One region of the Streptomyces sp. NPDC049577 genome, then DNA from elsewhere that is predicted to be linked to it. Evidence: predicted binding sites of a transcription regulator. Region 1 holds the regulator's gene; each other region holds the start of a gene.
The links. Region 1 encodes HrcA, which represses chaperone genes, less so after heat shock. Its sites were predicted from a motif close to TTNGCACTCNGNNNNNCNGAGTGCNAA; they were not measured.

Region 1 (9,763 bases):
CACGTCTCGGCCTACGCCCTGATCGTCGAGGAGGGCACCCAGCTCGCCCGGCGCATCCGCCGCGGCGAGGTGCCCATGACGGACGACGATGTGCACGCCGACCGCTACCTGATCGCCGAAGAGGCGCTCTCCGGGGCGGGCTACGGCTGGTACGAGGTCTCCAACTGGGCCACCACCCCCGCCGGCCGCTGCCGCCACAACGAGCTCTACTGGCGCGGCGCGGACTGGTGGGGCGCGGGGCCGGGCGCGCACTCCCACGTCGGCGGCGTGCGCTGGTGGAACGTCAAGCACCCGGGCGCCTACGCGCAGGCCCTCACGGAGGGGCGTTCGCCGGGGGCGGGTCGCGAGGTGCTTGCCGCGGAGGACCGCCGGGTGGAGCGCATCCTGCTGGAACTGAGGCTGGTGGAGGGCTGCCCCCTCTCCCTCCTGAAGCCGGCCGGCGCCGCCGCGGCGCAGCGAGCCCTCTCGGAGGGCCTCCTGGACCCCGACTCCTACGCGCGGGGCCGCGCGGCCCTGACCCTGCGGGGCCGGCTCCTGGCTGACGCGGTGGTGCGGGACCTGGTCGACTGAGCGGGGCGGACTCGGCCCGTCCGGCGTTCGAGGACCGGGGGGTCGGGGGCTGGGCCCCCGAAGAACCGGGAAGGGGCGGGTCAGGGGCAGGAATCGCTTGACGCGGTCACGAAGTCGATGAGCTCCTCGACCCTCCCGAGGAGCGCCGGCTCCAGGTCCTTGTAGCTCCGCACCGACCCCAGGATCCGCGCCCACGCGCGCCCCGTGTGGTCCGGCCACCCCAGCGCCCGGCACACCCCTCGTTTCCAGTCCTCGCCCCGCGGCACCCGGGGCCACCCCGGAATCCCCACCGACGCCGGCTTCACGGCCTCCCACACGTCGATGTACGGGTGCCCGACGACGAGCACGTGCTCGTCCGTGACGGACGCCGCGATGCGCGACTCCTTCGAGCCCGGGACCAGGTGGTCCACCAGCACGCCCAGCCGCGCGTCCGGCCCGGGGCCGAAGGCCCGGACGATCTCCGGGAGGTCGTCGACGCCCTCCAGGTACTCCACGACCACACCCTCGATGCGCAGGTCGTCGCCCCAGACCCGTTCGACGAGCTCCGCGTCGTGCCGCCCCTCGACGTAGATGCGGCCCGCCCGCGCGACCCGGGCGCGGGCGCCGGGGACAGCCAGCGAGCCGGACGCCGTACGGGCCGGTCCCGCAGGGACCCCGGCCGAGGGCCGTACGAGCGTGACGACCCTCCCCTCCAGCAGGAAGCCCCGCGGCTCCATCGGGAAGGCGCGGCACTTGCCGAAGCGGTCCTCCAGCGTGACCACCGGCCCCTGCGCCGTCTTCTCGCACCGCACGACCGCCCCGCAGAAGCCGGTCGTGACCTCCTCCACCACCAGGTCGAGCTCGGCCGCGACCTCGGGAACCGGCTGCGTCCGCTTCCACGGCGGGGTCAGATCAGGGTCGTACTGTCGGCTGCTCCGCATGCGCGCCATTGTGGATCATGATCGCGGCGCCGGTCACGACGCCCCGAAGCGCTCCGCCAACGCGTCACGCTGCCTCCGCACGAACTCCGCATCCACCACGGCCCCGTGCCCGGGCACGTACAGCGCGTCCTCGCCGCCCAGCGACAGCAGCCGGTCCAGGGCCGCTGGCCAGGCGTGCGGGAGGGCGTCCGGACCGGCCTGCGGTTCGCCGGACTCCTCGACGAGGTCACCGCAGAAGACGACGGCGGGCCCGTCGCCGCCGGGCACCAGCACCGCGAGGTCGTACGCGGTGTGCCCGGGGCCCACGTTGGCGAGCAGCACGCGCCGGCCGCCGCCCAGGTCCACGGCGACCTCGCCGGAGACCGTGTGCTGCGGGCGTACGAGCAGATCGACGGCCTCCGCCGCCTCCTCCGCGTCAACCCCGTGCCGTACCGCGTCCCACCGCACCTCGTCGCGCTCGCGCGCCAGCATGTCGTCGAGTCCGACGGCCCCGTACACCTGCACGCCCGAGAAGGCGGCGGTCCCCAGGATGTGATCGAAATGGGGGTGGGTGAGTGCGATATGCGTCACTGCGTGGCTGCCCGTCTCCACCGGTTCGCGCCCGAAGAGCGCGGTCACCTCGCAGCGGATCTCCACGCCCTCCCGCAGTGAGGAGCCGGTGTCCACGACCATCAGGCCCGTCCCGCCCGCGATCGCGCCGACCGTGGCGTCCCAGCCCGGCAGCCTGCGGCGGGCGACGCCCGGCGCCAGCCGCTCCCAGCCGTGAGCACCCTCACGTACCCCGTCGTGTTCCATGGGGCAGACGCTAGCCGGAGAGGAGTACCGTTGCCCGGCCGGACGGCGGTCCGGACCGCCCGTGACGAGGACGGCCCTTGCCCTCGTCGTGGTGACCGGCCGTACACTGGCAACGGGTTCTGGCACTCGTGACCACTGAGTGCCAAAGGAAGAGGTCCTGGAGAACCCCGTACGACTGCTGGACCCGCTGGACTGGAGGTGCGCGCGATGCTGAGCGAACGCAGGCTCGAGGTGTTGCGCGCCATCGTCCAGGACTACGTGGGCACCGAGGAGCCGGTCGGCTCCAAGGCCCTCACCGAGCGGCACAAGCTCGGCGTCTCCCCGGCCACCGTGCGCAACGACATGGCCGCCCTGGAGGACGAGGGCTTCATCGCCCAGCCGCACACCAGCGCCGGCCGCATCCCGACCGACAAGGGCTACCGCCTCTTCGTCGACAAGCTGGCCGACGTCAAGCCGCTGTCGATCGCCGAGCGGCGCGCCATCCAGAACTTCCTGGACGGCGCGGTCGACCTGGACGACGTCGTGGCGCGCACCGTCCGGCTGCTGGCGCAGCTGACCCGGCAGGTCGCGGTCGTGCAGTACCCGTCGCTGACGCGTTCGACCGTGCGCCATGTGGAGCTGCTGTTGCTCTCCCCGTCCCGCATCATGCTCGTGCTCATCACGGACACGGGCCGGGTCGAGCAGCGCATGGTCGACTGCCCCGCGCCGGTCAGCGAGCAGTCGCTGGCCGACCTGCGGGCCCGGCTCAACAGCCGGGTCGTCGGCCGCCGCTTCACGGATGTGCCGCGACTGGTGCAGGACCTCCCGGAATCCTTCGAGCAGGACGACCGCGGAACCGTTTCCACCGTGCTGGCGACCCTCCTGGAGACGCTGGTCGAGGAGACGGAGGAGCGGCTGATGATCGGCGGCACCGCCAATCTCACCCGATTCGGGCATGACTTCCCGCTGACGATCCGGCCCGTGCTGGAAGCGTTGGAGGAGCACGTCGTCCTGCTCAAGCTGCTCGGCGAGACCAGGGACCCCGGCATGACCGTGCGCATCGGTCATGAGAACGCCCACGAGGGTCTGAACTCCACATCGGTCGTCGCCGTCGGCTACGGTTCGGGCGACGAGGCAGTCGCCAAACTCGGCGTGGTCGGACCGACCCGCATGGACTACCCCGGAACGATGGGAGCGGTACGCGCAGTGGCACGTTACGTCGGACAGATCCTGGCGGAGTCGTAAGTGGCGACGGACTACTACGCGGTCCTGGGTGTACGGCGTGACGCCTCGCAGGACGAGATCAAGAAGGCCTTCCGCCGTCTCGCGCGCGAGCTGCACCCGGATGTGAACCCGGACCCGAAGACGCAGGAGCGGTTCAAGGAGATCAACGCCGCCTACGAGGTGCTCTCCGACCCGCAGAAGAAGCAGGTCTACGACCTCGGCGGGGACCCGCTGTCCGCCTCGGGCGGCGCGGGTGCGGGCGCCGGCGGCTTCGGCGCCGGCTTCGGCAACTTCTCCGACATCATGGACGCGTTCTTCGGCCAGGCCGCCCAGCGCGGCCCGCGCTCGCGCACGCGGCGCGGCCAGGACGCCATGATCCGTATCGAGGTCGACCTCAACGAGGCCGCCTTCGGCACGACCAAGGAGATCCAGGTCGACACCGCCGTCGTCTGCGGCACCTGCAGCGGCGAGGGCGCGGCCCCCGGCACGTCCGCCCAGACGTGTGACATGTGCCGTGGCCGCGGCGAGGTCTCCCAGGTCACCCGGTCCTTCCTGGGCCAGGTCATGACCTCCCGCCCCTGCCCGCAGTGCCAGGGCTTCGGCACGGTCGTGCCCACCCCGTGCCCGGAGTGCGCCGGCGACGGCCGGGTCCGCTCCCGCCGCACCCTCACCGTCAAGATCCCCGCCGGTGTCGACAACGGCACCCGCATCCAGCTCGCCGGCGAGGGCGAGGTCGGTCCCGGCGGCGGCCCGGCCGGCGATCTGTACGTGGAGATCCACGAAAAGCCGCACCCGGTCTTCCAGCGCCGCGGCGACGACCTGCACTGCACGGTCAGCATCCCCATGACCGCGGCCGCGCTGGGCACGAAGGTGCCGCTGGAGACGCTCGACGGCGTCGAGGAGATCGACATCCGCCCGGGCACCCAGTCCGGCCAGTCCATCCCGCTCCACCAGCGCGGCGTCACCCACCTGCGCGGCGGCGGCCGGGGCGACCTCGTCGTCCACGTCGAGGTCACCACCCCGACCAAGCTCGACCCGCAGCAGGAGGAACTCCTGCGCCAGCTCGCGAAGATGCGCGGCGAGGAGCGCCCGCTGGGCGAGTTCAAGCCGGGCCAGCAGGGGCTGTTCTCGCGACTCAAGGACGCGTTCAACGGACGGTAGGCGCGCGGCCGGGGGTTCGGGGGTTGTCCCCCGGGCGGGCACAGTGAGCCGGGCCAGCAGGGCTTGTTCTCGCGGCTGAAGGACGCGTTCAACGGGCGCTGAGCGATTCGCTGTGACGGACGGGCCGGTGCACACCGGCCCGTCCGGCGTTCATGGGGGCCGAGCCCCCGGGGGAAACGTGACACGATGTGCTCATGGCCTTCGAGTTCCCGCACCCGATCGTGCAGGCCCCCATGGCCGGCGGTGCCTCGACCCCGTCCCTCGCCGCGGCCGTCTCCGACGCCGGAGGCCTCGGTTTCCTCGCCGCCGGCTACAAGACCCCGGCCGCCATGTACGAGGAGATCAAGCAGCTCCGCGCCCGTACCGCCCGCCCCTTCGGCGTCAACCTGTTCATGCCGCAGCCCCCGGCCGCCGACCCGGCCGCCGTCGAGGTGTACGCCGAGCAGCTGGCCGGCGAGGCCACCTGGTACGAGACCCCGCTGGGCGACTGGGACCGCAGTGCCGACGACGCGTACGACGCCAAGCTGGCGATCCTCCTCGACGACCCCGTCCCGGTCGTCTCGTTCACCTTCGGCTGCCCCTCGCCCGCGGACCTCGACGCGCTCGCCCGTGCCGGTACGTTCACGGTCGTCACCGTGACCTCGGCCGACGAGGCGCTCGCCGCCCATGAGGCCGGCGCGCACGCCCTGTGTGTCCAGGGCGTGGAGGCCGGCGGCCACCAGGGCACCCACCACGACGACCCGCACGCCGACGGCGCGGGTGCGGGCCTCGGGCTGCTCGCGCTCCTCGCCCAGGTCCGGGAGAGCGTGCCGCTGCCGCTCATGGCCGCCGGCGGGCTGATGCGCGGCGCCGACATCGCCGCCGTCCTCGCGGCCGGCGCCCGCGCCGCCCAGCTCGGCACGGCCTTCCTGCCCTGCCCCGAGTCCGGCGCCCACCCCCTGCACAAACAGGCCCTGACCGACCCGCTGTTCGTCCGCACCGAGCTGACCCGGGCCTTCTCCGGCCGCCCGGCCCGCGGTCTGGTGAACCGGTTCATCCGCGAGCACGGCCCGTACGCCCCCGCCGCGTACCCGCAGGTCCACTATCTGACCGCGGGCCTGCGCAAGGCGGCCGCGGCGGCCGGGGACCCGCAGGCGATGAACCTGTGGGCGGGGCAGGGCCACCGGCTGGCCCGGACGCTGCCGGCGGCAGAACTGGTCGGCACGCTGGTCGCCGAACTGGCGGCCGCGCAGGCGGCGTCGACGCGATCCATCCGAGAGAGTGAGCCTTCATGACAGCGCCGGTCTTCGTGGTCGAAGAGGACGCCCTCACCGGCGTCTTCCCCGGCACGGTCTTCTCCCTCGACGGCCCCGAGGGCCGTCACGCCGTCTCCGTGCGCCGGCTGCGCGTCGGCGAGGAGATCGTCCTCACGGACGGCGCCGGCACCGGCGCGTACGGCACGGTGGCCGCCGTCGAGGGCAAGGACCGCCTCGACGTATCCGTCACCACCGTCCGTTCCGAGCCGGAGCCGCAGCCGCGCATCACGGTCGTACAGGCCCTGCCCAAGGGCGACCGCGGCGAACTCGCCGTCGAGACCATGACGGAGACGGGCGTCGACGCGGTCGTCCCCTGGGCGGCCTCGCGCTGCGTCACCCAGTGGAAGGGCGAGCGCGGCCTGAAGTCCCTCGGCAAGTGGCGCTCGACGGCCCGCGAGGCCGGCAAGCAGTCGCGCCGCCTCCGCTTCCCCTCCGTGGCCGACCTCATGACGACGCGACAGGTGGCCGAGCTCCTCGCCGGGGCGGACTTCGCCGCCGTCCTCCACGAGGAGGGCAGCACCCCGCTCGCCACGGCCCAGCTGCCGCCCGCCGGTGACATCGTCCTCGTCGTCGGCCCCGAGGGTGGCGTCTCGCCCGAGGAACTCGCCGTCTTCGCGGAGGCGGGTGCGGGCCCGTACCGCCTGGGCGCGAGCGTGCTCCGCACGTCCACGGCCGGCACGGCGGCCACGGCCCTGCTCCTGGGGCGCTCGGGGCGCTGGGACTGACGGCACGGCAGCGCAGCTGCGTGCGCAGGACTACGAGCGCGTGACTCGGTGACGTTCTCGCAGGTGGACATGGAACGGGCTCTGCGACGGCCGGCGCCGGGCACCGTGGTACGGCGAGGCGCGCCGCGCCTTCGGCATCTCCAGCCAGCCGACCCTGCCTGGGTGGCTTTCCGGTTGCGGTAGGTCCGGGACGTCCCGGTGGAGGCGTACGGCCCCCCGGCGTCCCAGACCTACCGCAAGCGTGCCGGAACCGCGGGGGTCCGGCCGTCGTCGTGCACATCATGATCGACACGACCGACCTCACCCCCGCCCCGGACCAGCTCGCCGACGCCTGGCGGCGCATCGCCAGGAACTCCCCGGCACAGCAGGCGGACCCGCTCGTCATGCAGTGCGCGAGCGGCCTCGCCGCCGACCCGGGCGGGAAGCACGCCCACGTGTGGGTGGCGGGGCTGGTCGCCCTGTCGGGCTATCTGGCCTGGCGCCCGGAGCGGGCGGCCGAGGAGGCGGCCCTCGCCGCCCTGCGCGCCGCGGCGAAGGAACTGGGCGGACGCCCGTGCGAGCACGAGGAGCACCCGTACGAGGCCCAGGTGGGGTTGCTGGAGGACGACATCTGGACGTTCGACACCGGGCTGCTGACCACGGCTGACGAGCAGGTGCTGTGCCCGGTCAACGTGGCGGGGTGGGCCCGGGTCGCGGTGGACGTGATCGCCCCCTTCACGGTGCGCCGCATACCGGTGGGGGCGCCGGAGCACCACCGCAGTTACATCAGGACCCTCTCGGGCATCGTGAACGACTACCCCTACTGCGACCCGCACGAGGTGCTCACCGACGAGGCCGAGGACCACCCGTACCTTCCCACCCGTGGCGAGCTGGCCGGCTACCTCGTCACCATGAACGCCACGTGCTGGTACGCGACCTCGGAGAGGATCACGGACCGCGGGGTGCTGGACGCGATGATCGAGGGGATCGAGAAGGCCGTTTCCCTGCTGGACGACCGCCCCTGCACCCACGCCCCCGGCGAGCACCCCGACACCGGCGACCCGGACTGGACGAACCAGGTCGGCTACCTGCTGCGCAGCCCCGGCGGCCGGGCCGAGATCTCGGAGTACGACGGCTGGGACGAGAAGGACGAGGAGGGCGAGGCGGACCAGGAGTACGAGCCGCTGGACGCGTGGGTCTGCCCGGAGTTCCTGCACGACCTGGCGGAGAAGACGCTCGTGGAGCTCAAGAGCGGGCTGGCCGCGTACGAGACGGCCTAGCGCGGGGGTGATGCGCTGGCAAACGGCGGACCGGCGCGACGGCGGCCGGCCCACGGCCGCCGTCGTGTCCGGCTAGGGTCCTCGCTCGTGACCGAAGCCTCCTCGCACCTGAGTGCGACAGCATACGCCTACGACGCCCTGGCGGACCGGTACGCCGCCTTCGCCCGCAACGCGCTCGACCCGCTTCCGCTGGACCGCGCGGTGCTCGCGGCGTTCGCCGAGTACGCGCGGGCCGGCGATGCCGGGCCCGTCGCCGAGCTGGGGTGCGGTCCCGGGCAGGTGACCGCGCTCCTGCGGGACCTCGGGCTGGACGTCCTCGGCGTCGACCTGTCCCCGGCGCTGATCGACATCGCTCGCGCGACCTACCCGGACCTGCGGTTCGAGGTCGGTTCCATGGACGCCCTGGACCTGGCCGACGGCGAGCTGGGCGGCATCGTGTCCTGGTACTCGGTCATCCACACCCCACCGCGGTACGTGCCGTCGTACTTGGCCGAATTCCGGCGGGTGCTCGCGCCCGGCGGCCCTCTCCTGCTGGCCTTCTTCGAGTCGGAGGGCGAGCCGGTCACGCCGTTCGACCACAAGGTGACGACGGCCTACCGCTGGCCGGTCGAGGAGCTCGCGACGCTGGCCGGCGAGGCCGGGTTCGTCGAGGTCGGCCGGATGCTGCGCGAGCCGTGCGAGGGGGAACGGTACCGCCGGGGGCACCTGATCATGCGCTGAGCCGAGGCGCGTGAGATCTTCCGCCGCCATGGCGGCGAGCCACCGTGGCGAGCCACCGCGGCGAGGCTCCGGAGGCATCCACGGTCACCGCGACCGACGCGTTCGCCGCGATCCCCCGGCAAGGGGTTCGGTTTCCCGCACCCCCGGTCCGGGGGCCCGCACGATCGATCGCCGGGCGCCGTCCGCCGAGGATGAACGCATGGCTGAGACAGCGACGGACACCGGGACGGCAACCGCCGCCCGGGCGGAGAACCTGCATCGTGAGTACGGGCGTGGCAGTGCCGCCGTGCGGGCGTTGCGCGGGGTGTCGGTGGCCCTCGCGCCCGGGACGTTCACGGCGGTGATGGGCCCGTCGGGCTCCGGCAAGACCACCCTGCTGCACTGTCTGGCGGGGATGGACCGGCCCACCCGGGGCTCCGTCTGGTGGGGCGGTACGGAGGTGTCCCGGCTGCCCGAGCGGCGGCTGGCGGAGCTGCGGCGCAGCCGGGTCGGGTTCGTGTTCCAGGCGTTCAACCTGATGCCGGCGATGACGGTCGCGCAGAACGTCGAGCTCCCCGGCCGGCTGGCCGGCGAGCGGCCCGACCGGGGCCGGGTGCTGGACGCGCTCGCCCGGGTGGGACTGGCCGGGCGCGAGCGGCACCGGCCCGGGCAGCTGTCCGGCGGTCAGCAGCAGCGCGTGGCGATCGCCCGGGCGCTGGTCTCCCGCCCCGAGGTGCTGTTCGCCGACGAGCCGACCGGCGCGCTCGACCGGGCCACCGGCCACGAGATCCTCGCCCTGCTGCGCGCCGGTGTGGACCGGGACGGCCGGACCTGTGTGATGGTGACCCACGACCCGGTCGCCGCCGGGTACGCGGACCGGGTGCTGCTGCTCGCCGACGGCGTGGTGGTGGACGAGCTCGACCGGCCCACCGCCGCCCAGGTCGGCGAACGCCTGAGCAGGCTGGGCGGGTGAGCGCGATGACTTCGATGACCTCGATCGCCTCGATCGCCCTCGGGCAGCTGCGCCGGCGTCCGGCCGCCTTCGCCGGCCTGGCGGTCGCGCTCTTCCTCGCCATCGCCACCGTGACGCTGTTCGGCTCGCTCTTCGCCGCCGATGCCACCACGCCCGCGGCCGT
Region 2 (9,763 bases), on a different contig from region 1:
CCCGAGAAGGAGACCCCTCGTGACCACCCCGACCACCGGCAGCCTGCGCGTGCCCGGCGCGACCCTGCACCATGAAGTGCGCGGCCGGGGCCCGCTGTTGCTGCTGATACCCGGAGGGGCGGGCGGCGCGGCCGCCTTCGACGACATCGCCGGCGAACTGGCCGCCGAGTACACCGTCGCGACCTACGACCCGCGGGGCATGTCCCGCAGCACGCTGGACGACCCCGGCGCCGAGCAGCGCGTGGCCGAACACGCCGACGACGCCCTGCGCCTGCTGGACCTGCTGTCACCCGGCGAGCCCGCCCGGGTGTTCGGCGCCAGCTCGGGTGCGATCGCCGCCCTCCATCTGCTCGCGAACCACCCCGAACGCGTCGAGCGCCTCGTCGCGCACGAGCCGCCGGTGGTGGAGGTCCTGCCGGACGCCGCCGAACACCGCGCATTCCTCGCACGCGTGCGGGAGACGCTTCAGGCCCAGGGGCTCATGCCGGCGATGGCCGTATTCGCGGCGGGGTTGAAGAAGCCCGGCGGCGGCGAGGAGCCGAAGGCCGAGCTCAAGCTTCCGCCGCAGGCGGCGGCGCGGGTCGAGCAGACCATGGCCAACCTGCCGTACTTCGTCGGGCGCATCGTGCCCGCCTTCATGTCCCACACCCCGGACACCGGCCGGCTGGCGGCACTGCGGGACCGGCTCCTGCTCGCCTGTGGCGAGGACTCCCGCGGCGAACTGCCCCACCGCGCGGCCGCCTTCCTGGCCCAGCGCCTCGGCGGCGAACCCCGGTACTTCCCGGGCGGTCACACCGGCACGACCACGCACCCGGCCGAGTTCGCCGAACTCCTCCACGCAGCACTGGTGCACTAGTACGGACGGTGCAACACCCTAGTGCGGCAAGGGATTCACGGTTGTGTACTACCTTGCGTACGCCGTACATTCCTCGCCATGCAGAACACCGACGTACTCATCTCCGGCGCCGGCATAGCGGGGCCCGCACTGGCGTACTGGCTCCGCGAGGCCGGCTTCACCGTCACCATCGTCGAACGCGCGCCGGCGCCCCGGCCGGGCGGGCAGACCGTGGATCTGCGCGGCGCCGGCCGCACCGTGATCGAGCGGATGGGCCTGATGGGACGGGCGAAGGCGGAGAGCGTGGACCAGCGCGGCCTCGCGCTCGTCGACGCCTCCGGCCGGACCACCGCGCGGGTGCCCGCCGACGCCTTCGGCGGCGAGGGGATCGTCTCCGAGATCGAGATCCTGCGCGGCGACCTCGCCCGGGTCCTCCACGAGGCCACCCTGCCGGGCACCGAGTACCTCTTCGACGACACCGTCACCGCCCTGACCGAGGACGCCGACGGAGTCACCGTCACCTTCGAGAAGGCCGCGCCGCGCCGCTTCGGCCTGGTCGTCGGCGCGGACGGGCCGCACTCCGTGGTGCGCGGCCTGGCGTTCGGGCCGGAGCGGGAGTTCGTCCGCCCACTCGGCCTCTACATGGCCTGGTTCACCACCACCGACGCCATGGACCTCGACGGCTGGTTCCTGATGCACAACGCCCCCGGCGGGCTGGTCGCCTCCGCACGCCCCGGCCGTCTCCCCGGCGAGATCAAGGCCGGCTTCAGCTTCCGCTCGGCGCCGATCGGCTACGACCGCCGAGACGTCGCCGCCCAGCGGGAACTGGTGGCCCGGCGCTTCGCCGGGGCCGGCTGGGAGGTGCCCCGTCTGCTGCGGGCGATGCGCACCTCCCCGGACTTCTTCTTCGACTCCGTGGGCCAGGTCCGCCTCGACGGCTGGTCGCGCGGCCGGGTGGCGCTGCTGGGCGACGCCGGATACTGCGCGTCCCCGCTGACCGGCCTGGGCACCAGCCTGGCCCTGGTCGGCGCCTACGTCCTGGCCGGTGAACTCGCCGCCGCCGGCGGCGACCACCGCGTCGCCTTCCGCCGCTACGACGAGGTGATGCGCCCGTACGTGAGCCAGGCCCAGGAACTGCCGCCGGGCGGCGTCCCGGGGTTCGCGCCCTCGGGCCGGCTCGGCATCCGCCTGCGCGACCTTTCCATGCGGTCGATGACCCGCTGGCCGGTGCGGAACCTGCTCGCCGCGCAGTTCGCCAAGGCCGGGGACATCGAGCTGCCGGAGTACGGTCTCACCACCGCGCCGGAAGGGCGCTCCGCGCGGGCGGTTACAGTCACCGCATGATCGATGGGGAGCGCGCGCCGGCGAACCGGGCAGGGGACGCCGACCGGGAGTCGGTGGCCGAACAGTTGCGGATCGCCGCAGGGGACGGCCGCATCGGCCTCGCCGAGCTGGAGGAGCGGCTCGACCGCGCCTACGCCGCCAAGACGTACGGCGAACTCGACGTCCTGGTGGCCGACCTGCCGCAGGGGGGCCTTGCCCGCACCGACGCGGAACCGCTCGTCCTCAAGACCAGCCTGAGCAACATCAAGCAGAGCGGCCGGTGGGCGGTCCCGCGCAGGATCAGCGCCGAATGCAAGATGCTGAGCATCGTCATCGACTTCACCGAGGCGTTGTGCCCGCATCGCGAGGTGACCGTCGAGGCGAGCTGCGGAACGGGCACCATCCAGCTGATCGTCCCGAAGGGCTGGGCGGTGCGGATCGACGGGTCGAGCACCAACACCGCCCACATTGTCGACAAGACCACCGCGCCGGTGGATCCGGCCGCCCCCACGCTCACGGTCGTCGGACACCCGCGCGCCGGCCGCATCAAGATCAAGCAGCCCCGCCGGGGGTGACGGCTCAGGCGACGGCCACCCGTACCGCCACCCCCGCCAGCACCAGCCCCATCACCACCCGCTGCGTACGCAGCCACGTCGGGCGGTCGCGGAGGAACCCGGCGATCGACCCGGCCGTCGAGGCGATCAGACCGTTGACCGTGATCGCGATCGCGATCTGCACCAGGCCCAGCTCCAGGCTCTGCACCGGGATCGAGCCCCGGTCCGGGTCGACGAACTGCGGAAGCACCGAGACGTAGAGAATCGCGATCTTGGGGTTGAGCAGATTGGTCACCAGCCCCATGGTGAACAGCTTGCGCGGTGGGTCCGGCGGCAGCGGCTGCGGGGCGAAGACGGACGTACCGCCCGGCCGCAGCGTGCACCACGCCAGCCACCCCAGGTACGCCGCTCCTGCCAGCTTGAGGGCCGTGTAGACCGCCGGCACCGTGGCGAAGAGCGTGGCGATGCCGACCGTCGCTGCCAGCAGGTAGCAGAGGAAGCCGGTGGCCACGCCGAGCAGCGAGATCAGCCCCGCCCGCCGTCCCTGGGTCACGGATCTCGACACCAGGTAGATCATGTTCGGTCCGGGGGAGAGCACCATCCCCAGCGCCACGATCGCGATGCCCGTCAATGCCTGCGCGCTGATCATGGAAAGAGCATCGGCCGCCCGACCGTGCAGGACCAGCGCGCGTTTCTTCATCCGAGGATGAAGCAACGCTGAAACGACTTGCCGGCCCCTTCGCCCTCTAGGCCCGCGCCCCCGCCGGCTGCCCCAGCAGCATTGCCGGGGCTCCCGCGACCCGGGTCAGGATGATCACGCAGGAGTGCGGCCCCGAGAGCTTGAGCTTCTTGCGGAGATCCTCCGGCTCGATCGCCGAGCCACGCTTCTTGATGACCGCCACGCCGATGCCGCGCTCGCGCACCAGCGCCTTCAGCTTCTTGAGGTTGAAGGGGAGCACGTCCGTGATCTCGTAGGCCGTCGCGTACCGGGTCGCGGCCAGGCGGTCGGACGTCACGTACGCGATCGTCTCGTCGATCAGACCGCCCTCGACCTCGCGCGCCACCTCCGCGACCAGGTGCGCGCGGATCACCGCGCCGTCCGGCTCGTACAGATAGCGGCCGACCGGGCGGACCCGCGGGTCGGGCAGGGTGCCGCCGGTGAGCGTGGCACCGGACGGGAGGAGGGTCGCGCGGTGGGCGCCGGGCTCGGTGCCGAACCACAGCACCGCCTCCTTCACATCACCCCCGTCCGAGATCCACTCCGCCTCCGCGTCCTCGGGGATCGCCTCGTGCGGAACACCAGGAGCGATCTTCAGGGCGGCGTGCGGGGCGCGCCGGGCCGCCTCGACGGCCCAGGAGAGCGGCGGGGAGTACGCCTCGGGGTCGAAGATCCGGCCCCGGCCGCCCCGCCGCGCCGGGTCGACGAAGACGGCGTCGTACCCCGCCGTGTCGACCTCCGTCACATCGGCGCAACGCACCTCGATGAGCTCGGCGAGTCCCAGCGCGGCCGCGTTGGCCCGGGCGACCTCGCACGTCAGCGGGTCACGGTCCACGGCCAGAACCGACACGCCGGCGCGCGCCAGCGCGATCGCGTCGCCACCGATGCCACAGCACAGGTCCGCCAGGCTGCGGACGCCGAGCGCGGCCAGGCGGGCGGCCCGGTGCGCGGCGACGGTCGCCCGGGTGGCCTGTTCGACGCCGTTGGGCGTGAAGAACATACGGAACGCGTCCTCCGCCCCGAACTTCGCCACCGCCCGCTGCCGCAGCCGCGCCTGCCCGAGGGCGGCGGAGACCAGCTCGGCCGGGTGCTCGCGGCGCAGCCGGGTGGCGGTGGCCAGCTCCTGGGAGGGGTCGTGGTCGCGCAGACCGTCGAGGAGCGCGCGGCCCTCGTCGGAGAGCAGAGCGGTGAAGGCATCGGCGGAGGGGTTCGGCACGTGTCTCATTCTGACCCGCTTGCGGCCGCACCCCGCACACGGTGGACTGCGGACATGACCGCCAACCGTGATCACCGCGTCCTGTACCTGGTCTGCTGCGCGGCCCCGCCCGCCCTGCGGATCACCACCGGCATCCACGCGGCCCAGGCGGCCGGCTGGGACGTCTGCCTGATCCTCACCCCCTACGCGCACCGCTGGCTGGAGGACGACGTCACCACGCTCCACGAGCTGACCGGTCACCCGGTGCGGCACCAGTACAAGCTGCCCCAGGAGCCCGACGTGCTGCCGCCGCCGGACGCGGTCCTGGTCGCGCCCGCCACGTTCAACACGCTCAACAAATGGGCGGCCGGCACGGCCGACACCCTGGCCCTCGGGCTGATCACGGAGGCGATCGGGCTGGGCCTGCCGATCGTCGCCCTCCCGCACATCAACGCGGCCCAGGCCGCGCACCCGGCGCTCGACCGCAGCGTCGCCACCCTGCGCGGGGCAGGCGTGACCGTACTCCTCGGCGAGGGCGGCCACGACCCGCACGCGCCGCAGCAGGGCACCTTTCCGTGGCAGGAGGCGATCGGCGCCCTGGCCTGAGGCCGGAATTCGCCGACCATTCGCATGCGCTCAATGGCAGGGCGTGAGGAGGAATGCGGCCGGGTGTGAGGCGGGGCATAGGGCGTGGGTCACATACGCCCTCGGCTAGTGATAAGCGGCGCGCGTTTTTGGCGGTTTTAGGGCATTCGTCCTGGGGTTTTCTACGTTGTGAGGTCGTAGGTCACAGTCTTGTCGGGGGTTTTGGGCGCCGCTAACAATGGCTGAGTCGCACGGCGCCGTCGACCGAGAAACGGCGCTTTTTCTTGCGCCAGGTACGGCCACTGCGACGTTCGCGATTGGAAGAGGTTCAGCTCAGTTATGCGCTCCACCCACTCCGGTTATACCCGTCTGACCAAGGCCCACAAGATCTCCGCCACCGGTATCGCTGCCGCGTCGATCGCGGCGGCCGCGTTCGCCGCCGTTTCGGCCGGCACGGCCTCTGCTGCGGAGACGCGTCCGGTGAAGACCGTTGCCTGGAATGCCGAGTCGTTCGGTGCGACGCAGCAGGACGAGCTGACCCGGGCCGTCGCGGACGCCGCCGCGCAGGGCAAGACCGAGGCTGCTGCCGTGAAGAAGGCCGCCGCGGACGCCGACGCGAAGAAGAAGGCCGACGCCGATGCTGCCGCGAAGGCGAAGGCGGACAAGGAGCGCGTGGTCAAGGCTGCCGCTTCCCGTTCGGAGGCCCGCAAGCCGGTCAAGGCCGCTCCCGCCAAGCCCGCCGCTCCGGCGCCGAAGGCCTATGGCGACAATCTGGAGGGCTGGATCGCCCAGGCGCTGGACATCATGCACGCCAAGGGCATCCCGGGTTCCTACGACGGCGTCAAGCGCAACATCATGCGTGAGTCGACGGGTAACCCGAAGGCGATCAACGACTGGGACGTCAACGCGGTGAACGGTGTGCCGTCGAAGGGTCTGCTGCAGATCATCGACCCGACGTTCAAGGCGTATCACGTCGAGGGCACCTCCTGGGACATCTGGGACCCGGTCGCCAACATCGTCGCGTCCTGCAACTACGCGGCCGACAAGTACGGCTCCATGGACAACGTCAACTCCGCCTACTGATCCGGCCGGAACGGCAACAAGACCGGAAACGGCAACCAGAGCGGCACCCCGAGCAGGGGTGCCGCTCTTCGCATACATGAACAAGAATCGGACGTGTGAGCCCGTCCATATCCAGCCGCTTCCGCGCTGTTCCCGTCGCCGCCATGCTGCTCGCCGCTCTGCTGACCGGGTGTTCGTCCGGTTCGGGCAAGCCTGCGAGGGCGGACAAGCCGGGGGCCGCGCACCCGGCGGCCCCCGCCGCCCCGCCCACCGCCGCTGCTCCGGACGCCGCCGCGTACCGCAAGTGGGGGCTCGCCGAGCCGCTCGCCGCGCCGCCGCCCCCGCCCGCCGCGAAGCTGACCGACAAGGTCAAGGAGGGCGGCACCCCGCCGGTCGTGCGGCGCGTGCAGACCAACGACAAGGTCGTCTTCGTGACGATCGACGACGGGGCCGAGAAGGACCCGGAGTTCCTGAAGATGGCGCGGGACCTGAAGCTGCCGTTCACGATGTTCCTGACGGACAGCGTCGCCCGGACGGGTCCGGGCTACGGCTACTTCGACCAGCTGCGCTCCCTCGGCAACGGGGTGCAGAACCACACCATCGACCACCCCAACCTGCGCACCCTCTCCGCCGACGCGCAGCGCCGCGAGATCTGCGGGCAGCAGGACGTCCTGGACAAGCGCTTCGGCAAGCGCCCGCCCCTCTTCCGGCCGCCGTACGGCAACTACAACGAGCAGACGCTCGTCGCGGCGGGCAGCTGCGGCGTACGGGCCGTGGTCCTGTGGGAAGCGACGATGCAGATCAACGACATGCGCTACGCCGAGGGCGACGGCCTGCGCCCGGGTGACATCATCCTGGCCCACTTCCGCGGGCCCGCAGAGCTCAAGGGCACGACGATGACCCGGATGATGGCGAACCTGATCCGCAGCGTTGAGCGCCAGGGCTTCACGGTGGCCCGCCTGGAGGACTACGTGTAGCCGAACCGGCCCGTCCGGGGGTCCGGGGGCGCGAGCCCCCGGTCAGGAGTACCCCGCACGGGAGCGGGGTAGCAAAGGCTCGCCGCACGGCGAATTGGCACTCCGCTTGACCGAGTGCTAACCGCGTCATAGTCTCGGCGCTGGCACTCTCCTACGGCGAGTGCCAAACACAGCGACGGGCAGGTCCGGCACCCGCGACGACGGATCGACCTGGTCGCCACCTCAGACAGTTAACCCCGTGAGATCTCCGAAGGGGGAGGTCGGATCGTGACGACCACCAGCTCCAAGGTTGCCATCAAGCCGCTCGAGGACCGCATCGTGGTCCAGCCGCTCGACGCCGAGCAGACCACGGCCTCTGGCCTGGTCATTCCGGACACCGCCAAGGAGAAGCCCCAGGAGGGCGTCGTCCTGGCCGTCGGTCCGGGCCGCTTCGAGGACGGCAACCGTCTGCCGCTCGACGTGAACGTCGGCGACGTCGTGCTCTACAGCAAGTACGGCGGCACCGAGGTGAAGTACAACAACGAGGAGTACCTCGTTCTCTCGGCCCGCGACGTCCTCGCGATCATCGAGAAGTAATTCACCCCAAAGCTGTTTGTTCCGCGCCCCTGGTTCCCGTGTCTGCTAGCCGGGCGCCGGGGGCGCGGTTCTTTTGAGAGGACCTGAGCAGACCATGGCGAAGACCCTGAAGTTCGACGAGGACGCCCGTCGCGCCCTCGAGCGCGGCGTCAACAAGCTGGCCGACACCGTCAAGGTGACCATCGGCCCCAAGGGCCGCAACGTCGTCATCGACAAGAAGTTCGGCGCGCCCACCATCACCAACGACGGTGTCACCATCGCGCGCGAGGTCGAGCTCGACGACGCGTACGAGAACCTGGGCGCCCAGCTCGTCAAGGAGGTGGCGACCAAGACCAACGACATCGCGGGTGACGGCACCACCACCGCCACCGTGCTGGCCCAGGCGCTGGTCCGCGAGGGTCTGCGCAACGTCGCCGCCGGCGCCTCCCCGGCCGCCCTGAAGAAGGGCATCGACGCCGCCGTCAAGGCGATCTCCGAGGAACTGCTGGCGAGCGCCCGCCCGATCGCCGACAAGGCCGACATCGCCGCCGTCGCCGCGCTGTCCGCGCAGGACAAGCAGGTCGGCGAGCTCATCGCCGAGGCGATGGACAAGGTCGGCAAGGACGGTGTCATCACCGTCGAGGAGTCCAACACCTTCGGCCTGGAGCTCGACTTCACCGAGGGCATGGCCTTCGACAAGGGCTACCTGTCGCCCTACATGGTCACCGACCAGGAGCGTATGGAGGCCGTCCTCGACGACCCGTACATCCTGATCCACCAGGGCAAGATCTCCGCGATCGCCGACCTGCTGCCGCTGCTCGAGAAGATCATCCAGGCGGGTGGCTCCAAGCCGCTGCTGATCATCGCCGAGGACGTCGAGGGCGAGGCCCTCTCCACGCTGGTCGTCAACAAGATCCGCGGCACGTTCAACGCCGTGGCTGTCAAGGCCCCCGGCTTCGGTGACCGCCGCAAGGCGATGCTCGGCGACATGGCCGCCCTCACCGGCGCCACCGTCATCGCCGAGGAGGTCGGCCTCAAGCTCGACCAGGCCGGTCTGGACGTGCTGGGCTCCGCCCGCCGTGTGACCGTCACCAAGGACGACACCACCATCGTCGACGGCGGCGGCAACGCCGACGACGTCCAGGGCCGCGTCGCCCAGATCAAGGCCGAGATCGAGACCACCGACTCGGACTGGGACCGCGAGAAGCTCCAGGAGCGCCTCGCCAAGCTCGCCGGTGGCGTGTGCGTCATCCGCGTGGGCGCGGCCACCGAGGTCGAGCTCAAGGAGAAGAAGCACCGCCTGGAGGACGCCATCTCCGCGACCCGCGCCGCGGTCGAGGAGGGCATCGTCTCCGGTGGCGGTTCCGCGCTCGTCCACGCCGCCAAGGTGCTGGAGAGCGGCCTGGGCAAGGTCGGTGACGAGGCCACCGGTGTCGCCGTCGTCCGCCGCGCCGTCGTCGAGCCGCTGCGCTGGATCGCCGAGAACGCCGGCCTCGAGGGCTACGTCATCACCTCGAAGGTCGCCGAGCTGGAGAAGGGCCACGGCTTCAACGCCGCGACCGGCGAGTACGGCGACCTGGTGAAGGCCGGCGTCATCGACCCGGTCAAGGTCACCCGCTCCGCCCTGGAGAACGCCGCCTCCATCGCCTCCCTGCTGCTCACGACCGAGACCCTGGTCGTCGAGAAGAAGGAAGAGGAGGCCGCCGAGGCCGGTCACGGCCACGGCCACGGTCACGCGCACTGACGCGAGCCGTCCACGGCACTTGACGCCCGGGCCCGGTCACCCCGCGAGGGGGACCGGGCCCGGTCCCGTATCCGGCCGCGCCCCGGCTTACACCTCGGCCTGCACCGCGGCCTACACCTCGGCCTGCGCCTCGACCGCGCCCAACTGCCGCAGCAGGCCGAGCATGTCGTAGGTCCACCAGCCCTCGCGGATCCGGCCGTCCTCCAGCCGGAACG
Region 3 (9,763 bases), on a different contig from region 1:
CCGTCGCCTCCGGAAGGTCGATCGAGAAGTTCGCGACCTTGGAGACGACCAGCACGTTCAGCTCCCCCGCCCGGAAGGCGTCGAACAGCTTCTCGCGCTGCGCGTTCGTCGTCTCACCCTTGATGACCGGCGCGCCCAGATGCTCGCCCAGCTCGTCGAGCTGGTCGATGTACTGCCCGATGACCAGCGTCTGCTCCCCCCGGTGCCGGCGGACCAGCGCCTCGGTGACCCGGCGCTTGCTGTCGGTCGTCGAGCAGTAGCGGTACTTCTCCTCCGTCTCGGCCGTCGCGTACGTCAGCCGCTCCGAGTCGGTGAGGTTCACCCGCACCTCGACGCAGTCCGCCGGGGCGATGTAGCCCTGGGCCTCGATCTCCTTCCACGGCGCGTCGAAGCGCTTCGGCCCGATGAGCGAGAAGACGTCCGACTCGCGCCCGTCCTCGCGCACCAGCGTCGCGGTCAGCCCCAGCCGCCGCCGCGCCTGGAGATCCGCGGTGAACTTGAAGACCGGCGCCGGCAGCAGATGCACCTCGTCGTAGACCACCAGGCCCCAGTCCCGGGAGTCGAACAGCTCCAGATGCGGGTAGACGCCCTTCCGCTTCGTCGTCAGCACCTGGTACGTGGCGATGGTGACCGGACGGATCTCCTTCCGCGTCCCGCTGTACTCGCCGATCTCCGACTCGGTCAGCGAGGTGCGCTTCACCAGCTCGTGCTTCCACTGCCGCGCGGAGACCGTGTTCGTCACCAGGATCAGCGTCGTCGCCTTGGCCTCCGCCATCGCGCCCGCCCCGACCAGCGTCTTGCCCGCGCCACAGGGCAGCACGACCACGCCCGACCCGCCGTGCCAGAAGCCGTCGACCGCCTGCCGCTGGTACGGGCGCAGCGCCCAGCCGTCCTCGCGCAGCTCGATGGGGTGCGCCTCACCGTCCACGTACCCGGCCAGGTCCTCGGCCGGCCAGCCCAGCTTGAGCAGCACCTGCTTGATCTGCCCGCGCTCGGAGGGATGCACGACGACGGTGTCGTCGTCGATCCGCGCCCCGACCAGCGGCTGGATCTTCTTCGACCGGAGCACCTCCTCCAGCACCGGCCGGTCCGAGCTCTCCAGCACCAGCCCGTGCGTCGGGTGCTTCAGCAGCCGCAGCCGCCCGTACCGCGCCATGGTCTCCGCCACGTCCACGAGCAGCGCGTGCGGCACGGGGTAGCGCGAGTACGAGACGAGAGCGTCGATCACCTGCTCGGCGTCATGCCCGGCGGCCCGCGCGTTCCACAACCCGAGGGGCGTCACCCGGTACGTATGAATGTGCTCCGGCGCCCGCTCCAGCTCGGCGAAGGGCGCGATGACACGACGGCAGGCATCGGCCTGCTCGTGATCCACTTCCAGCAGCAGGGTCTTGTCGCTTTGAACAATGAGGGGGCCGTTCACGCGTCACCCTTTCGGTACGGCTAAACCTCCAGTGTGCCGCATGAGGGTGCGGTGCCGTCGTGGCTTCGTCCCCGGAGGAACGCGGCGGCCGGGTCCACAGGTGAGGAGTCCGGCGTCGCCCCGGCAACGCCGGAATCCCTTCGCGCTAGCAGCGCGTCGACGGTCCGGTCTGGCGGGTCAGGTTGTCGTTGGACATCCAGCCCGCGGTCTTCGTGCCCTCCACGCGGACGTAGGTCCACGTGTGGCCGTACGCGTTCACGACGGAGCAGTGGTACCAGAGCTTCGTCCCGGTCTTGGCCAGGGTCACCGACGGGCAGCTCTCGTACGGGCCCGTCTGGAGGTGGTAGCTGCCCGACAGGTAGCCGTACGTGCCCGGGTGCGGGTCCTGGTGGCTCCAGCCGGTGCAACTCTTCGACACGGCGCTGGGCTTGGCCGACGCGGACGGGGACGCGTGCGGGGTGGCGCTGGGCCTGGCGGCCGGTGTCCGGCTCGGGTGCTGCGACGGGGTGGCGGACGGCTTGCCGCGGGCGCTCCGGGACGGGGATGCCTTGCCGGCGGAGGAGGTGCTCACCGCCGGGGCCGCGTTCGCCACGTTCGTGCTGCCGTTGCCGTCCATCAAGGCGTACGTGACGCCGCCGCCCGCGAGCACGGCGGCGGCCGCCGCCGCGATGACGACACGGCCGCGGCCGCGCGAACGGCCGGGAGCCGGATCCGGGGCCGGAACGCCGGGCGGCGGCCCGTAGCCGGTGGGCGGTGGCTGCGGGAACGGGTGCGGAGACGGGTGCGGGAACGGCTGCGCGGCAGGCTGCGGGAAGGATGGCGGCGACGGCTGCGGGAACGGCTGCGCGGCAGGCTGCGGGAAGGATGGCGGCGACGGCTGCGGGAACGGCTGCGGCGCCGCCTGCGGCAGTGGTGCCGCGCCGAACCCCGGTGGTGGGAGCGGCGACACCGCGGCGGTGGGCGCCGGCGCGGGGTCCGGGGTCCCGCCCGCGGCCACCTCCTCCAGCATCCGCCGCGCCTGCTCCGCGCTCGGCCGGTGCTCCGGTTCCTTCGCCATCAGTGCCCGCAGCACCGGCGTGAGCGGGCCGGCGCGGCGCGGCTCCGGCAGGGGCTCGTTGACGATGGCCGTCATCGTGGACCACACCGAGGTGCGGCGGAACGGCGAGGCGCCCTCCACCGCCGCGTACAGCGTCATGCCCAGCGACCAGATGTCCGACGCCGGACCGGGCTCCCTGCCCTGCGCCCGCTCCGGCGGGAGGTAGTCGATGGAGCCGATGATCTGGCCGCTCTGGGTCAGCCTGGTCATGGCGTCCTCGTCGGACGCCTCCATGGTGGCGATGCCGAAGTCGGTCAGCACGACCCTGCCGCCGCGCTCCAGCAGCACGTTCGCCGGCTTGACGTCCCGGTGCAGGACGCCGGCCCGGTGCGCGGCGCCGAGCGCGTCCATCAGCTTGGCGCCGATGGCGGCGGCCTCGCGCGGCTCCAGGCTGCCGCGCTCCGCCAGCACGTCGTCGAGCGAGGGGCCGTCGACGAGTTCCATGACGATGACCGGCAGGCCCTGGTCCTCGGTCACGTCGTGCACGGTGACCACGCCGCCGTGCCGGATGCGGGCGGCGGCCTGCGCCTCCCGCTGCATCCGGGCCCGCAGGTCCGCGAGCTCCGGGCCGGAGGCGTCCGTGTAGACGCGGAGGATCTTGACGGCGACCTCGCGGCCCAGCAGCTCGTCCACCGCCCGGGCGACGACGCCCATGCCGCCGCGCCCGATCGGCGCGGTCACCCGGTAGCGCCCGCCGAGCACCTGTCCGACCAGCTCGTTGCCGCCCGCCTCCCCCGCTGTCACCGGCTCGCTCCGTTCGTGGTCGTCACCCTGGCGGCACCAGGGTAAACGCCGCCGGGGCGGCACCCCCTGGGAGAGGGGTGCCGCCCCGGCGATCAGGACGGTCGATCAACCGGTGAGGTCGATCAGAAGTCCATCTCACCGCCCGGCATGCCGCCCGGAGCGGCCGCGGCGGCCTTCTCCGGCTTGTCGGCGATGACGGCCTCGGTGGTCAGGAACAGCGCGGCGATGGACGCGGCGTTCTGCAGGGCGGAGCGGGTGACCTTCGCCGGGTCGATGATGCCCTCGGCGATCATGTCGACGTACTCGCCCGTGGCGGCGTTCAGACCGTGGCCGACGGCCAGGTTGCGCACCTTCTCCACGACGACGCCGCCCTCGAGACCACCGTTGACGGCGATCTGCTTCAGCGGGGCCTCCAGGGCCAGCTTGACGGCGTTGGCACCGGTGGCCTCGTCGCCCTCGAGCTCCAGCTTCTCGAACACCTGGGAGGCCTGGAGCAGGGCCACGCCACCACCGGCGACGATGCCCTCCTCGACGGCCGCCTTCGCGTTGCGGACGGCGTCCTCGATGCGGTGCTTGCGCTCCTTGAGCTCGACCTCGGTCGCGGCACCGGCCTTGATGACGGCCACGCCGCCGGCCAGCTTCGCCAGGCGCTCCTGCAGCTTCTCGCGGTCGTAGTCGGAGTCGCTGTTCTCGATCTCGGCGCGGATCTGGTTGACGCGGCCCTGGACCTGGTCGCTGTCACCGGCACCGTCGACGATGGTCGTCTCGTCCTTGGTGATGACGACCTTGCGGGCGCGGCCGAGCAGGTCGAGACCGGCGTTCTCCAGCTTGAGGCCGACCTCCTCGGAGATGACCGTGCCACCGGTGAGGATGGCGATGTCGCCGAGCATGGCCTTGCGGCGGTCGCCGAAGCCCGGGGCCTTGACGGCGACGGACTTGAAGGTGCCACGGATCTTGTTGACGACCAGGGTCGACAGGGCCTCGCCCTCGACGTCCTCGGCGATGATCAGCAGCGGCTTGCCGGACTGCATGACCTTCTCGAGGAGCGGCAGCAGGTCCTTGACCGAGGAGACCTTGGAGTTGACGATCAGGATGTACGGGTCGTCGAGGGACGCCTCCATACGCTCCATGTCGGTGGCGAAGTACGCCGAGATGTAGCCCTTGTCGAAGCGCATACCCTCGGTGAGCTCCAGCTCCAGACCGAAGGTCTGGGACTCCTCGACGGTGATGACGCCTTCCTTGCCGACCTTGTCCATGGCCTCGGCGATGAGCTCGCCGATCTGGGTGTCGGCGGCGGAGATGGAGGCGGTGGAGGCGATCTGCTCCTTGGTCTCCACGTCCTTGGCCTGCTCGAGCAGCGCGCCGGAGACGGCCTCGACGGCCTTCTCGATGCCACGCTTCAGGGCCATCGGGTTGGCACCGGCGGCCACGTTGCGCAGACCCTCGCGGACCAGCGCCTGGGCGAGGACGGTCGCGGTCGTCGTGCCGTCACCGGCGACGTCGTCCGTCTTCTTCGCGACCTCCTTGACCAGCTCGGCGCCGATCTTCTCGTACGGGTCCTCGAGCTCGATCTCCTTGGCGATGGAGACACCATCGTTGGTGATCGTGGGGGCGCCCCACTTCTTCTCGAGGACGACGTTGCGACCCTTGGGGCCGAGGGTGACCTTGACGGCGTCGGCGAGCTGGTTCATCCCGCGCTCGAGACCGCGCCGTGCCTCCTCGTCGAACGCGATGATCTTGGCCATGTGAAGTGGTCCTCCCAGACGGGACGGGGTGAGATGCTCCGGACCGCGCTGGCGCCCGCGACGGACGGCCTGCGGACCAGGCGGTTCCTTGCCCCGCCGGGCCTGCGGACCTCACCGACGGTCCAAATCTGTCACTCTCGACCGGAGAGTGCTAACGCCAATAGTTAGCACTCGGCACCTGCGAGTGCAAGCGGGTCCCCCAATCCCTGCCCCCGTGCCGGACCACGCATGCGCGACACACGCGCGCGGCCGCGAGGGGCCGCCAAGGGCCGCGCGCACGCACGAGGGGCCCGCGCCTCCCGGCGCGGGCCCCTCGGCGAGCTTCAGTGAGCCGGTGGTCGATGCGCACCGGTCAGGCGGTCACCTTGACCATGTCCGCCTGCGGCCCCTTCTGGCCCTGCGAGATCTCGAACTCGACCCGCTGCCCCTCCTCGAGGGTGCGGTAGCCGTCCATCTGGATCGCGCTGTAGTGGACGAATACATCCGCACCACCGTCGACCGCGATGAAGCCGTACCCCTTCTCCGCGTTGAACCACTTGACGGTGCCCTGAGCCATGCCTAACTCCCCTATTACTGGCCCTTGCACAGGACCGCACTTCGCGGACCCGGGTCAGACCTCACCCCCGGACAGGACGGAGGTGTGCGCCGGAACGCGTCGACCGCGGCTGAATGTATCTGCACGGATGCCGTCTGCAACAGGTCAGTCGGACGAGAATTCCGGGCGCGGCCGATCGGAAAAAAGCACCGGTTCCCGGAGTTTTACGGGCAACTCGGACCGGGCAAAGGCCAACCAACCCGACAAATCGCGCACCTGTTTCCGGCACAACTTGACGGGTTCTCATATGCGTTCGGTGGTGACACCGGAGGGGGAACGCCCCAACTGTATCGCGCTCCAACAGCCGGAATCGCCCCGTCCGTTTTCCGGCCGGGGCGATTCGGGAATGTCCGCGGGAACCGCCCGTGAAAGGCGTTACCTGTGGTTCAGCCGCCGGCGACGGCGGGGATGATCGACACGCCGGCGCCGTCCGGCGTGGGCGCGGCGAGCCCGCCGCCGAAGCGGACGTCGTCGTCGTTCACGTAGACGTTGACGAAGCGGCGCAGCTTGCCGGCGTCGTCCAGGATGCGGGCGCCGATGCCGGGGTGGTTCGTCTCCAGGGAGGCGATCACATCGGCGAGGGTGGCGCCCTCGGCGGGCACCTCGGCCTTGCCGGCGGTGTAGGTGCGCAGGATCGTGGGGATGCGGACTGTGACGCTCATGGGGGTCTCCGGGGGTTCGGTGGTCGTCGGGTGCGGGCCGGCCGGCCGGGCCGGGCTCAGGCCAGGGAGCGGAACGCCTCGAGCGACGGCCGGATCGTCGCCGTGGGGCCGGAGGCCACCGCGTCCAGCGTCTTCAGGCCGTCGCCCGTGTTGAGGACGACCGTGGTCAGGGAGGGGTCGAGGACCCCGTCCTCGATCAGCTTGCGGGTGACGCCGACCGTCACCCCGCCCGCCGTCTCCGCGAAGATCCCCTCCGTGCGGGCGAGCAGCCGGATCGCGTCGACGATCTGCTCGTCCGTGACGTCCTCCACGGCTCCCCCGGTCCGCCGGGCGATGTCGAGGACGTACGGCCCGTCCGCCGGGTTGCCGATCGCGAGGGACTTCGCGATGGTGTCCGGCTTCACGGGGCGCACCACGTTGTGCCCCTCCTTGTACGCGCGGGAGACCGGCGAGCAGCCCTCCGCCTGGGCGCCGAAGATCCGGTAGGGGCGGTCCTCGACCAGGCCCAGGGCGATCAGCTCCCGCAGCCCCTTGTCGATCTTCGTGAGCTGGGAGCCGGAGGCGATCGGGACGACGATCTGGTCCGGCAGCCGCCAGCCGAGCTGTTCGCAGATCTCGTAGGCGAGCGTCTTGGAGCCCTCGCCGTAGTAGGGGCGCAGGTTGACGTTGACGAAGCCCCAGCCCTCGCCGAGCGGGTCGCCGATGAGCTCGGAGCAGAAGCGGTTGACGTCGTCGTAGGTGCCCTCGATGGCGATGAGGTCCCCGCCGTAGACGGCGGCCGTGACGACCTTGCCCGCCTCCAGGTCGTGCGGGATGAAGACGCAGGAGCGCAGGCCCGCGCGGGCGGCGGCGGCGCCGACCGCGCCGGCGAGGTTGCCGGTGGAGGAGCAGGAGAGGGTGGTGAAGCCGAAGGCGCGGGCGGCCTCGACGGCGATGGCGACGACGCGGTCCTTGAAGGAGTGCGTGGGGTTGCCGGAGTCGTCCTTGACGTAGAGACCGCCGGTCACGCCCAGCTCGCGGGCGAGGTTGCCGGCCTCGACGAGCCGGGTGAGGCCCGGGCCGAGGTTCGGCTTCTCCGCGACGTCGGCGGGGACGGGCAGCAGCGGCGCGTAGCGCCAGATGTTCGCCGGGCCGGCCTCGATGCGGCGCCGCAGCGCCTCCGGGTCGCCGGCGGGGAGCTCGTAGGCGACCTCCAGCGGGCCGAAGCAGGAGGCGCAGGCGAAGACCGGGCCGAGCCCGAAGCGCTCACCGCACTCGCGGCAGGACAGCGCGACGGCGGGGCCGAAGGAGGGAACGGGGGAGGTGACGGTACGGCTTTCAACGGCTTGGACAGCCATGGAGGCGAGGCCCTTTCTCCTCATCTTCCTCGCGGCGCACCTCGCCGCGAGACGGAATTGGCACCTTCCCCGCCGGGAGCCTCGCCGGGTGACCGGGAGATCGGCTGGAGGGTTGCCGGGGCTTCAACGGGCCGTGTCCCTCTGCCCCTCTGGATGAGCGGTATGGCCGGGTCGGGGACCCGGCGTTTGTGCGCACGACGACCCCGGCATGCGGGGGGCGTCCGCGTTGTTCAAGACTGTAACCGACGAAACCGGCCCGGAAGAGGGGTCGTCCGAAGCGCGAGATGCGAGGAGCGGTACACGTGCTGGAAGAGGTGGAGCGCTGGTTGGAACGGCGGTCCTGGGTCGCGGCCGACCGTCCGCTCGACCGGCTCCTCGCCGCCAAGGCCGCGACGGGCACCACGGTCAGCGTCGTGCTGCCGGCGCTGAACGAGGAGGCGACGGTCGGCGCGATCGTGGCCACCGTCCGGCGCGAGCTGATGTCCGAGGCCGTGCCGCTGGTGGACGAGCTGGTGGTGCTGGACTCGGGTTCCACCGACCGTACGGGTGAGGAGGCCGCGGCCGCCGGGGCGCGGGTCGTGCACCGGGACGAGGTGCTGCCGCGGCTGCCGGCGCTGCCCGGCAAGGGCGAGGTGCTGTGGCGGTCGCTGCTCGCGACGACCGGCGACGTCGTCTGCTTCGTCGACGCGGACCTCCGCGAGTTCTCCCCGGCCTTCGTCTCCGGCATCGTCGGCCCGCTGCTGACCGATCCGGACGTGCACTTCGTCAAGGCGATGTACGACCGCCCGCTGGGCACGGCCGCGGGGCCGGTGCCGGCGCAGGGCGGCCGGGTGACGGAGCTGGTGGCCCGCCCGCTGCTGAATCTGCACTGGCCGCAACTGGCCGGTTTCGTCCAGCCCTTGGGCGGCGAGTACGCGGCCCGGCGCTCGCTGCTGGAGCGGCTGCCGTTCCCCGTGGGGTACGGGGTGGAGCTGGGCCTGCTGGTGGACGCGCTGCACACGGTGGGGCTGGACGGGCTCGCCCAGGTGGACGTCGGCGTCCGTCTCCACCGCCACCAGGACGACCGGGCGCTCGGCCGCATGGCCGCCGCGATCTACCGCACCGCGCAGCTGCGGCTGGCCCGGGGCCATCTGGTGCGGCCGGCCCTCACCCAGTTCGAACGCGCGCCGGAGGGGTTCGTTCCGCGGACGTATCCCGTGGACACGGAGGAACGCCCGCCGATGGCCGGCATCCCGGAGTACGCACGGCGACGCGCCGCCTGAACGTCCCCTTGGGCGTACGTTTGAGCGGTTCCCTCCCGGGCAAGGCTGGCGGCATGGTCGCTGAGCATGTGCAATCCGCCCCGATCGTCGTCGCGTCGAACCGGGGCCCCGTCTCCTACCGGCTGGGCGCGGACGGCTCGCTGCTGGCCGGGCGCGGCGGGGGCGGGCTGGTGTCCGGGCTCAGCGCGATCGGCCACGAATCCGGCGCGGTGTGGGTGTGCGCGGCGCTCGGCGAGGGCGACCGGGAGGCCTCCCGCCGGGCGGAGGAGTCCGGCCGAAGACTGGACCCCGCCGACACCGGGGGCCACGCCGTACGGATGCTGGACATCCCGGCGGAGACCTTCGCGGCCGCGTACAACGGGATCGCCAACTCGGTGCTGTGGTTCGTCCACCATCTGCTCTACCAGACGCCCCTGGAACCGGCCTTCGACTCCGCCTTCCGGACGCAGTGGGCCGCCTACGAGGCGTACAACACGGCCTTCGCGGACGCGATCGCCGAGGAGGCGGCCGAGGGCGCGTGCGTGCTCGTCCAGGACTACCACCTCACGCTGGTGCCCGGTCTGCTCCGGGCGCGCCGCCCGGATCTGCGGATCGGCCACTTCTCGCACACGCCGTGGGCTCCGCCGGACTACTACCGGCTGCTGCCGGACGACGTCGCCGAGCAGGTGCTGCGCGGGATCCTCGGCGGCGACCGGGCCGGCTTCCTCACCCGGCGCTGGGCCGACGCGTTCGCCGCGTGCTGCGAGAGCGTCCTGGGCGCGGAGGTACTCCGGGAGGGGCCCGGGGCCCCGGCGGTGCGCTTCGAGGGGCGGACCACCCGGCTCGGCGTGCACGGCCTCGGCGCCGACGCGGAATTCCTGCGCGAGCGCGCCCACCAGCCGGACGTCGAGCAGCGCATGGCC

Region 2: groES (co-chaperone GroES) is a predicted target of HrcA. The motif match lies at 7,344-7,370, and genes of this name have one in related genera.
Region 3: groL (chaperonin GroEL) is a predicted target of HrcA. The motif match lies at 5,134-5,160, and genes of this name have one in related genera.

What each region holds. Positions count from the first base shown of each region.
Region 1 covers NZ_JBFAPH010000106.1:529-10,291, forward strand. The annotation lists partial or broken gene AB0K09_RS14475 (coproporphyrinogen-III oxidase family protein) at 1-570, shown strand, start outside; gene AB0K09_RS14480 (DUF3097 domain-containing protein) at 651-1,490, opposite strand; gene AB0K09_RS14485 (MBL fold metallo-hydrolase) at 1,524-2,285, opposite strand; gene hrcA (heat-inducible transcriptional repressor HrcA) at 2,493-3,509, shown strand; gene dnaJ (molecular chaperone DnaJ) at 3,510-4,649, shown strand; gene AB0K09_RS14500 (nitronate monooxygenase) at 4,844-5,923, shown strand; gene AB0K09_RS14505 (16S rRNA (uracil(1498)-N(3))-methyltransferase) at 5,920-6,669, shown strand; gene AB0K09_RS14510 (hypothetical protein) at 6,951-7,928, shown strand; gene AB0K09_RS14515 (class I SAM-dependent methyltransferase) at 8,016-8,648, shown strand; gene AB0K09_RS14520 (ABC transporter ATP-binding protein) at 8,848-9,600, shown strand; gene AB0K09_RS14525 (FtsX-like permease family protein) at 9,624-9,763, shown strand, end outside.
Region 2 covers NZ_JBFAPH010000030.1:10,528-20,290, reverse strand. The annotation lists gene AB0K09_RS06495 (WHG domain-containing protein) at 1-23, shown strand, start outside; gene AB0K09_RS06490 (alpha/beta hydrolase) at 20-856, shown strand; gene AB0K09_RS06485 (FAD-dependent monooxygenase) at 935-2,179, shown strand; gene AB0K09_RS06480 (DUF1707 domain-containing protein) at 2,176-2,733, shown strand; gene AB0K09_RS06475 (LysE family translocator) at 2,738-3,361, opposite strand; gene AB0K09_RS06470 (class I SAM-dependent methyltransferase) at 3,459-4,646, opposite strand; gene AB0K09_RS06465 (flavoprotein) at 4,701-5,231, shown strand; gene AB0K09_RS06460 (transglycosylase SLT domain-containing protein) at 5,550-6,293, shown strand; gene AB0K09_RS06455 (polysaccharide deacetylase family protein) at 6,437-7,249, shown strand; gene groES (co-chaperone GroES) at 7,517-7,825, shown strand; gene groL (chaperonin GroEL) at 7,920-9,548, shown strand; gene AB0K09_RS06440 (ester cyclase) at 9,660-9,763, opposite strand, start outside.
Region 3 covers NZ_JBFAPH010000054.1:9,344-19,106, forward strand. The annotation lists gene AB0K09_RS09610 (DNA repair helicase XPB) at 1-1,420, opposite strand, end outside; gene AB0K09_RS09615 (serine/threonine-protein kinase) at 1,566-3,260, opposite strand; gene groL (chaperonin GroEL) at 3,383-5,005, opposite strand; gene AB0K09_RS09625 (cold-shock protein) at 5,358-5,561, opposite strand; gene AB0K09_RS09630 (MoaD/ThiS family protein) at 5,987-6,262, opposite strand; gene thrC (threonine synthase) at 6,319-7,599, opposite strand; SAM riboswitch class I at 7,617-7,759, opposite strand; gene AB0K09_RS09640 (glucosyl-3-phosphoglycerate synthase) at 7,902-8,861, shown strand; gene AB0K09_RS09645 (trehalose-6-phosphate synthase) at 8,915-9,763, shown strand, end outside.